Regions from separate parts of the Pelatocladus sp. genome, predicted to be linked through region 2. Evidence: predicted binding sites of a transcription regulator. Region 2 holds the regulator's gene; each other region holds the start of a gene.
The links. Region 2 encodes NtcA, which controls nitrogen genes in cyanobacteria. Its sites were predicted from a motif close to TNTGTANNNNNNNNTACANA; they were not measured.
Positions count from the first base shown of each region.

Region 1 (2,198 bases), on a different contig from region 2:
TTCATGGAAAAGAAACACAGAAGTCACTGCATGAAAATAATTATCCAGGTAGGGTAACTCTTCAGCGTTAGCCTGCAATAGTTGTGGTAATTCTCCTGGAATTTGGCTTAATAATTCATTTGCTTTTCGCAAATAAGCTGGTGACAAATCCGTACCAAACAGCGATGCTTGCGGGAAAGCTGCGCGAATCATTTTTAAAGTCCGACCCGTTCCACAAGCTACATCTAAAATGCGTATTTGCCGATGTGGTAAATCAGCAAATACACTTTTTAGTCCTTTCTTAAGAGGTGCGAGAATTCGCCGTCGCATTGGGTCGGCTGTACCACCAAACAGAATTTCCACCTGTAAATCGTAGAGATTGGCTGACAAGTCGCTCAAGTAGCCATCAGTTTGGTGATGGAAGTTCTGTACGTAATAACTCGGATAACCAGAAGTTTCCACATTTGCGGGAAAGTCTTGATAATTCTTCTGTTTGGCCCGCTCCCACGTTTGGAATAAATCTAGGCATATTACTGGATAGTACTGGAAAAATTCTTGCCAAGGATTATCAAACAGCAAGCTCGTAGGATACACGCCCTGCTCTGCATCTTGCCAATCACTTTCTAGTAAATTATCTAGCTTTTTTTGAAATGTGAGTAAAACTTCTGTCGGGACGGGTTTGGTTTGCTGCTCAAAAGGAGAGATTAAATTCAACAACCGTACGCTCAATGTTTTATGAGCTAAACCAAAATAGTTTTTACCCTGCTGAAATGTTTGATAAGTCAGCTTCGTTAATGTGTCGGACATGTGAATGGCTAGGCTTGTCTTTATTTTTATTTATTTAACTTAAATAATTGTAACTATTAATTCATTAATCTTGAGAATGATCTATTGAGCTTTGGTGCTGACTACAAACCTTTCAATGTGACAGGGTACTTGTCAATAAAATATTAAGTTTTATAAAAATGTATCATTTCGTAACTTCTGATACAGAATTATTCTGCTATCTTATTAATGGAGACAAACAAATCAATCAAATTAAAACTACAGGGAGGACTCTGGTATGTCTACCCAAGACAAAGCTCGTGCTTTAATGATGCGTCATTATCAGCTGATCAAAAATCGGCAACAATCGATGCTAGAACGTGCAGGGGAAGAATTGGGTCTTCCTGGAGAAGTATCTCACTACTGGAACCCGACTCAAGGGAAAATAGACCACAATGCTCGTATGAATTATGACCGCAGTAATGCTGCGATGAGTTAAGTAGTGGGGGCGAATGCTTACTCGCGCCAAGCGCGTCTACGCCCCTACAGTGGTAGAGAAACCCAAAAAAAAGCCACCCAGTTTGGGTGGCTGTATTTATGATTTCAAATAATACGTCTGGTTTTATGGAGAATCGCTAGTAGTTATTTATAATTAACCACTAACTACCAACCACTAACCCTTTGAAATTAACAATCGTAGTAAAGAGCAAATTCGTAGGGATGAGGACGTAGACGCATTGGATTAACTTCATTGTCTAGCTTGTAAGAAATCCAAGTTTCAATAAAGTCTTCGGTAAAGACACCAGGTTCGGTCAAGAAAGCATGATCTTTCTCTAGTGCTTCCAATGCTAATTCTAGAGATCCAGGAGTGGACGGAACTTTCGCCAGTTCTGCTGGAGAGAGTTCATAAATATTTTTATCCAGAGGTTCACCAGGATCAATTTTGTTTTTGATGCCATCTAAACCAGCACACAGCATGGCAGCAAATGCCAAGTAGGGGTTAGAAGTCGCATCAGGACAACGGAACTCTAAACGCTTGGCTTTGGGGTTAGTACCAGACAGAGGAATCCGAATCGAAGCAGAACGATTACCTTGGGAGTAAGCCAAGTTAACTGGTGCTTCGTAACCGGGTACTAGGCGCTTGTAAGAGTTGGTGGTGGGGTTGGTAATAGCCAACAGTGCTGGTGCGTGCTTGAGGATGCCACCGATATAATGTAATGCCATATCACTCAAGCCAGCGTATTTATCGCCTGCAAACAAAGGCTGACCGTCTTTCCAAATAGACTGGTGAGTGTGCATACCGGAACCGTTGTCTTGGAAGACAGGCTTAGGCATGAAAGTAACGGTTTTGCCGTATTTCTTGGCAACGTTCTTGATGACGTATTTGTAAGTCATCAGCCAATCGGCAGCTTCAATTAATTTACCAAAGCGGAAACCGAGTTCGCACTGACCAC
Region 1 covers NZ_JCACKS010000210.1:48,360-50,557, forward strand. Annotated here, with positions in the region: gene AC5JMK_RS18235 (class I SAM-dependent methyltransferase) at 1-786, opposite strand, end outside; gene gifA (glutamine synthetase inactivation factor IF7A) at 1,043-1,243, shown strand; gene glnA (type I glutamate--ammonia ligase) at 1,432-2,198, opposite strand, start outside.
Region 1: gifA (glutamine synthetase inactivation factor IF7A) is a predicted target of NtcA. The motif match lies at 954-973, and genes of this name have one in related genera.

Region 2 (2,198 bases):
AGTTTTTGGCGTTCTGCTTTGAGTCGTTTAATTTCCTCTAGCTGTCTGTTTCTTTCTTGATAAACATTTTCCAACTGAGCTATGGCTTTTTGATATTGAGTTGCTACTTGACTCAATTGTTTTTGAGTGCCTTCGAGTTTGTTTTGAGTGCGCGATTGTTGATTAATTGTACGGTTAAGCTGGGCTTGCGTTTGCTGTTGTTTAGCGTTGGCTGCTTGTAAAGATTTGTTAATTTCTTGCAAATCCTGTTGAGCTTTGGTTTGTTCTTTTCTGGCTTGATCTAGCTCGGTCTTGGTTGTATTAAGTTGTTGGGTTGCATTATCGAGTTGTACGCGTTTACGCCTAAGATCTTTTTGAATATCTTGTAACTCAAAAACTCCTTTACGCAAGCCATCATCCGCTAAAAATAAAATGCCCAGGGTTGATGCAGAAATGCCCAACCCTGTCAAAATGGTTACTAATACAGCTGTATTTTTTGGTCTGAGGTTGAAAAGTGAGAGCCGTTTTTTGCCAACCCGCGTCCCAATGCGATCGCCGACGGTGGCAATAACGCCTCCCAAAATTAAGATTGCAATAATGAGGATGTACCCGGTGGCCATCTGTTTGTATTTACCGAAGAGATCCTTCCAGATACAGCCTACTACTTTCAGGCATTTTCTGTAGCGAATTGTAGGTTGATAAATTACTAGGTTAAGGGGAAAGGGTTAAAGGGGAAGGGTTAAACATGAAAAACAAGGGAATTTACCAGTCATTACCCATTACCCATTACCCATTTACCCATTACCTATTTTTACAAGAGTGTCTATAATTTTTTAACTCCACTTTCCAAGTGCAATTAAGTGAATTGCCGACTTAATGTCACAGGTTTGTGGACTGTAATTTTTTTCTTGTGTATGGAAATCATCTTCTTTTCGCGCAAATCGCCTAGTAGCCTAGTGACAGTCACGCGAGTAGAACCAATTGCTTCAGCGATCGCTTGATGAGATAGCTTGAGATCAATTGTGATTCCATCTGCACAAGGAAGACCAAAATCTCGACAGAGAATTAATAAGAAACTTACTAATCTTGAACCCATATCGCGGTGAGCGAGGGTTTCAATCATCATCTCTGTTTGAAGAATGCGCGAAGACAAACCCCGCAGCATCAACATCGATAATTCTGGATTTTCCTTGAGTGCTTGTTCCACCTGTTCAATGGGTGCTGAGAGCAATTCTACAGGCGTAAAAGCAACTGCATGATAAAAACGGTCTGACTTGTTTCCCGTTAGTAGGGACAAAACCCCAAATACGCTGTTTTCCCGCAAAAGTGCTACGGTTATTTCTTCTCCTGCTTCATACACCCTGGAGAGTTTAACTGCACCTTTTAAAAGAAAATAAACTCTTTCAGCAGGATCGCCGGGGAAAAAGATCGTCTTATTGCGCTCAAACGATTCCACCACTGGCGGAAACGCTCCAGTCGCCATTTGACGAAAAACATTTGCTAGGGCTTTATCTTGTGTCACGATCATCTCCCTTCCCCTATCCAACGCCGGAAAAACGAATATGGATTTCCTAAGAATACACTCGACAAATCAATAAAACATTGTCAACCTTTGTGTACAGTCCTATACTTAACCTTTTTGTTCAATTGATGTTTGTTCAACATGATACAAAATTTCTAGTGCAGGGATCTAGTACTTTTTGTTAGGTACTTCCAAAATTGTAGACAATAAGTTTTTTAAGAAAAAGAAAGTTTCATAGAGACTTTATTAAAACATTAAATGGTACATTGATGGTAAAAAGTAATTTTGGCACTTTAGCTCTAAAAAATACGGATGTGAAAATATAGGATGGTGTGGGTGCAAAAGAAACCACTAATAAATTTAGTTACTCTCAAGATAAAAATACCTTTCTCTAAAACCTTTACTCTGCTTAAAAATCATTTTAACCATCTATCTTTTCAATCAGATGTTTGTATCTAATTTTAGTTAGAGCTAGATGAAGTCTCTTCTCTTACATCCATCTTAACTAGTCGCTCAAAAATCAAATTTATAAAACGAAGACAAACCAAGCTCAGATTCATGTATGCTCCTAGTGAAACATCACATCAATGATTTCTATGCTGGATCTGACTGGAAAAAATGCCCTTGTTACAGGCATTGCTAATAACCGTTCTATTGCTTGGGGAATTGCTCAACAATTGCACAAAGCCGGAGCTAA
Region 2 covers NZ_JCACKS010000029.1:5,399-7,596, forward strand. Annotated here, with positions in the region: gene AC5JMK_RS03095 (DUF3084 family protein) at 1-599, opposite strand, end outside; gene ntcA (global nitrogen regulator NtcA) at 836-1,507, opposite strand; gene fabI (enoyl-ACP reductase FabI) at 2,098-2,198, shown strand, end outside.

Region 3 (2,198 bases), on a different contig from region 2:
ATCGCTGAAAGTAGAAACAACCCAGAGCGAATCACCATCCTCAAGTACTATTACTGTTACTGCCCATCGAGATGAACTGATTGAGTTAAAAAGGGTATTAAAACTAAAATCTACCTAACAACCCAAGTTGCAGTTACGATTTCCAAATCACCAGCATTTATTGGAAATAGCACATAAGCATTATTATCCACGAGGATTTAAATCCTCGTGGAGAGTAAGCTATATTTTTTGACATCTACGGTGTACACATAAGTCTTTTAGAATTGCTTCACAGGCTTTTGACACCCAATCCCCCTTTCCAAGAAAGAGGAATTTAGGGGAATAAAACCACATTTTGCATTCAGATCCAGCATAGAGATGTGTGTACACCGTAGGCATTAGACATGTGGGTAAGGCACGGGCGATATGAACATCGCCGTCCCCCAATAGGGTAGGGGTTGGATAAAAAAATTGGGATACTCCCGTAGAGAACTAGCTCTTAAGCATGACCACTAAGTATGATGTGAATCCTTGCTTACGGAAGAGTTGCTATATTCCCGCTTTTTATACATCATTGTGTAGTCCAAACATGATCCTACAAATACTAAAGATTTGACAGGATTTGATTAATCTTATCCAGACCACTAAAGTTGACTGGCAAATTAGCCGAAAATTAAAAAAAAATTAAATTTTTAGATATCTTGAGCATTTTGCCAGTTAATAATTGTCAAAAGCCACAATCACAATCTACAAATTGCCTTGAATCTTTTAGCGACTAACTAATGCTACCGACTCTTGAACCGGAGCAGGTTCTAAGGTTCTCAGACTTGGGAATAGGAAATGATTCTCTTCTACATACTGAGCACCAAATAAACCCTTTTCAGCCCAAAAATATCGATCTGTTGTATGTTCGTTGCGTTTTACGAGCAGCAAAGCGGGTGGCAAGATCCCTTCAGCTTGAATAAATTTTCTGGCTGCTGTCACAGGTTTCTCTTCGCCACTTTCAATGCTATATTGGGGCACATGCTCTAAGATACGCCGTCCTTCCTGCCGACGACGGCTTTTCCGCTTTCGTCTCCTTGCCAACCTTTTTTCCTCCTCTTCAAAGCTACAGATTGTAGTTATAGCTACAAAATCCGTCGTAATTATAAAAGTTCTAGCTCAAAAAATCAACTGTTTTTAAAGTTTTGATACAAAGAACATAATTTATTTTAAAGTAGATAAATTATTTAGTAAGTATTTATAAACCGTGTTGTTGATTGGCACTGACTCAGCTTCTAGCTTGAAAGTGGGTGTAGGGGTTTAAGGGTATAGGGGTGTAGGAGGAGTCCTATTTTCAGCCTGGAGATCAATGACATTAGTTGCAAAATATAGTTAGGCTTTGTTAAATATAGAACTCACACTTTGTCCTCGTATTTATTTTTGTCCCAATTGTGAGCAAGAGCTAAAAAATGTTAATGTCTGCCAGTTCGGAGTTTATTGCTCTGTGTCGAGAGCAAATGGCGTTACTAGTCCAAGGGCTAGGAGCGTCTTTGAGTGTTGTATATTTAACACAAGAATTGGTAGAGGCTCCAACAAATGAAGCGAAATTGATTCCACTGGTGGTTTATCCGGAAACGGCGGTTGGAGTTCAACGTGCAAATGCTTTAGCATTACCAAAACTGAATCAAAAGTTATTGACAGCAGCAAAAGATTTTCCTACCTCATTAAATGATAAGACCGAAGATAGAACTTCACAAAACGTACAAGAGGAGTATCTATTAAGCGGCGACAAAATAGTTTTACCTCTGGTCTATGAAGATGTAGTCATGGGCTTACTAGTAACAGCTAGAGAAGACCGAACATGGAATGAACAGGAACGCGATCGCATCGAAAGTATAGCTAGAACATTGGCTATAGCCTGCATTTTAGATCAGCGACGCACATGGTTGGAGATGCAGTTGCATCAACAACAAATCCTGCAAGAAAAACAGCAGGATTTACTAGATAATCTTTTGCATCAATTTCGTAATCCTCTGACAGCACTGCGAACTTTTGGCAAGCTGCTTCTAAAACGATTGCGACCAGGAGACGCTAACCGAGAAGTCGCAGAAAGTATAGTCCGAGAGAGCGATCGCCTACAAGAATTATTGAAGAAATTTGATGAAGTGATTGATTTGGGGGTAGAAAATTTAGCGCCTTTGAAACTACCAGAACAACAAGAAATATTTGTAGAAGCA
Region 3 covers NZ_JCACKS010000044.1:12,466-14,663, forward strand. Annotated here, with positions in the region: gene AC5JMK_RS04855 (cofactor assembly of complex C subunit B) at 1-118, shown strand, start outside; gene AC5JMK_RS04860 (DUF3155 domain-containing protein) at 748-1,065, opposite strand; gene AC5JMK_RS04865 (GAF domain-containing sensor histidine kinase) at 1,431-2,198, shown strand, end outside.
Region 3: AC5JMK_RS04860 (DUF3155 domain-containing protein) is a predicted target of NtcA. The motif match lies at 1,094-1,113, and genes of this name have one in related genera.

Region 4 (2,198 bases), on a different contig from region 2:
TCTGCAAGTGCTTCTACCATTATTGCCACGTAAGCTGGTCCACTACCTGATAAACCAGTTACTGCATCCATTTGTGATTCGGGTACTTCTACTACTTCCCCGACTGCTGAAAATAGCTTACGTGCTATTTCCAAATGTTTGATGTGGGTATAAGCACCAGGAGTAATAGCAGTAATCCCTGCACCTACGGTTGCTGGCGTATTTGGCATTGCTCGAATCACTGGTAATTGCCCAAAAGCTGCTTCTAAATTGGATAAAGTTACACCCGCCAATATAGAAACTACTAGCGGTGAATGCCCTTGATTAAGAACATCCGCTAATTCTTGAGCGATCGCGCTGAAAACCTGTGGCTTAACAGCTAAAAATATCACATCTGTTGTTTGGCTAAAAACCAAGCGGTTATCACCTGTTACAGCCACATTGTACTGATGCGCTAAAAAAGTTTGGCGTGTGGGCTGTGGTTCACTAACCATCACTTCTGATGGATGATAAATCGAGCGAGCAATAAGGCGGGATAATAAAGCTTCTCCCATTACCCCGCCGCCAATTAATCCAAATTTATGAGTCATTAGTTAGTAGTCAAGAGTCAATAATCAAGAGTCAATAGTCAAAACTCTGGACTGTGGACTATTGACTTTTGACTAATTTTAGTTTACTGTACCATGCGATTGGGTTCACTTCCCCAAGTTTGATTGCCAGGTGCGGGACGTGGGGTACGCACTGGTGGTTGAGGTACTTCGTGAAGAACTCCGCCTTGGGTACTAACTTGGACACAACTGGGTGTAAACAAAAAGATGCTTTCGCCAATACGTTCTTGATGTCCATCCAATGCGTAAGTGCCACCTGCAACAAAATCAACTGCTCGTTGTGCTTGATCAGGGTCCATAATTGTCAAGTTTAATACCACTGACTTTCGCTCTCGTAAGGCTTGAATTGCCTGTGGCATTTCTTCAAAAGTACGTGGTTCTAGTACTAAAACTTCTGAAATACCATTAATAGCACCGGGCATACCAATAACATTACTCATTGTTTTTGCAGAAGCAGTTGCTACATCTGGATTTGCATTCATTGTAGGCATGGGTTCACGCCAACGTCGATTTGCTGAGGTAGCTTCTTGGGGTACAGGTTGTTGATTTTGCTCCTGATACAGATTCTGATAGGTTTCTGCTTCAGGTTCTTCTTCATAATACTCGTATTCTACTGGCTCATTTAAACCAACAAAGTCTCTCAGTTTAGAGAAAATATTGTTCATAATTGTTACGCTCCTGGTGCAAATCACCTTCAAAGGATCTGACAACAATTAATGTTGTCAACCTGTGCCGCTATACAGAGCGGACGTTTTTGCAATTCTATAAGTTGTTTGTAACATGTACTACAGCGCCAAGTTTTGAACGAACGCCCCCCTAGAACGTTTGTATCTAGCTTGCACGCAATAATGAGTCAAGATTATAGCCTAACTATTTTTGAATGCAAAGTTGCTTTAACCCCAAAGTTTTTATGTGTTTGCTTTTGTTTATACTATATACTCAGTTATTTGCTACACCAACATCTTTGAGAATTTCTTTGCAATAATCCTTAATAAAGCAAGCGTTAGCATCTGCTCACTCAAAATTTAAGAAAACAAGGTTCAATGTTTCATTTATTACCAAATTAAGATGAAAGCGAGAAAGCAAAAAACCGTAGAGGTAGATTTTAAAAGCTATCTCTACAGTTTTAACAATGTAATAAAATATTTTTTGAAGACAGAATAATCAACAGATCATCAAAATTGTGAAGAAAGGACAAGGGAGACAACTAATCACTTAACAGTGATCAGTTTAATTTGATAAGAGTTCACTGTTAACTGATTCATCCTCAATCCCCGAACGCGAGTGCGTCTCCTCTGGAGAATCCCCAATCCCAATCCCCGATCCCCAATTCAAGCACCACGCTCTCCAAACAAGATTGTTCCCAAGCGCACTATTGTTGCACCTGCTTGTATGGCTAGTTTGTAATCACCTGACATTCCCATCGAAAGATGCAGCATTTGAATATGAGGCCAGTTTTGTTCGCGGATTTCTTGAGCTAGTTCACGTGTGCGATTAAACACTGTCATAATTTCCTGCTCAGTTAATCCCAGAGGTGGAATTGTCATCAAACCTTGAATTTGTAAATTTTTGCATTGATTCAGTGTTGGTAAGTCAGCTAAAAGTTGAGGT
Region 4 covers NZ_JCACKS010000199.1:25,752-27,949, reverse strand. Annotated here, with positions in the region: gene proC (pyrroline-5-carboxylate reductase) at 1-569, opposite strand, end outside; gene AC5JMK_RS15195 (cell division protein SepF) at 653-1,252, opposite strand; gene AC5JMK_RS15190 (YggS family pyridoxal phosphate-dependent enzyme) at 1,919-2,198, opposite strand, start outside.
Region 4: AC5JMK_RS15195 (cell division protein SepF) is a predicted target of NtcA. The motif match lies at 1,360-1,379, and genes of this name have one in related genera.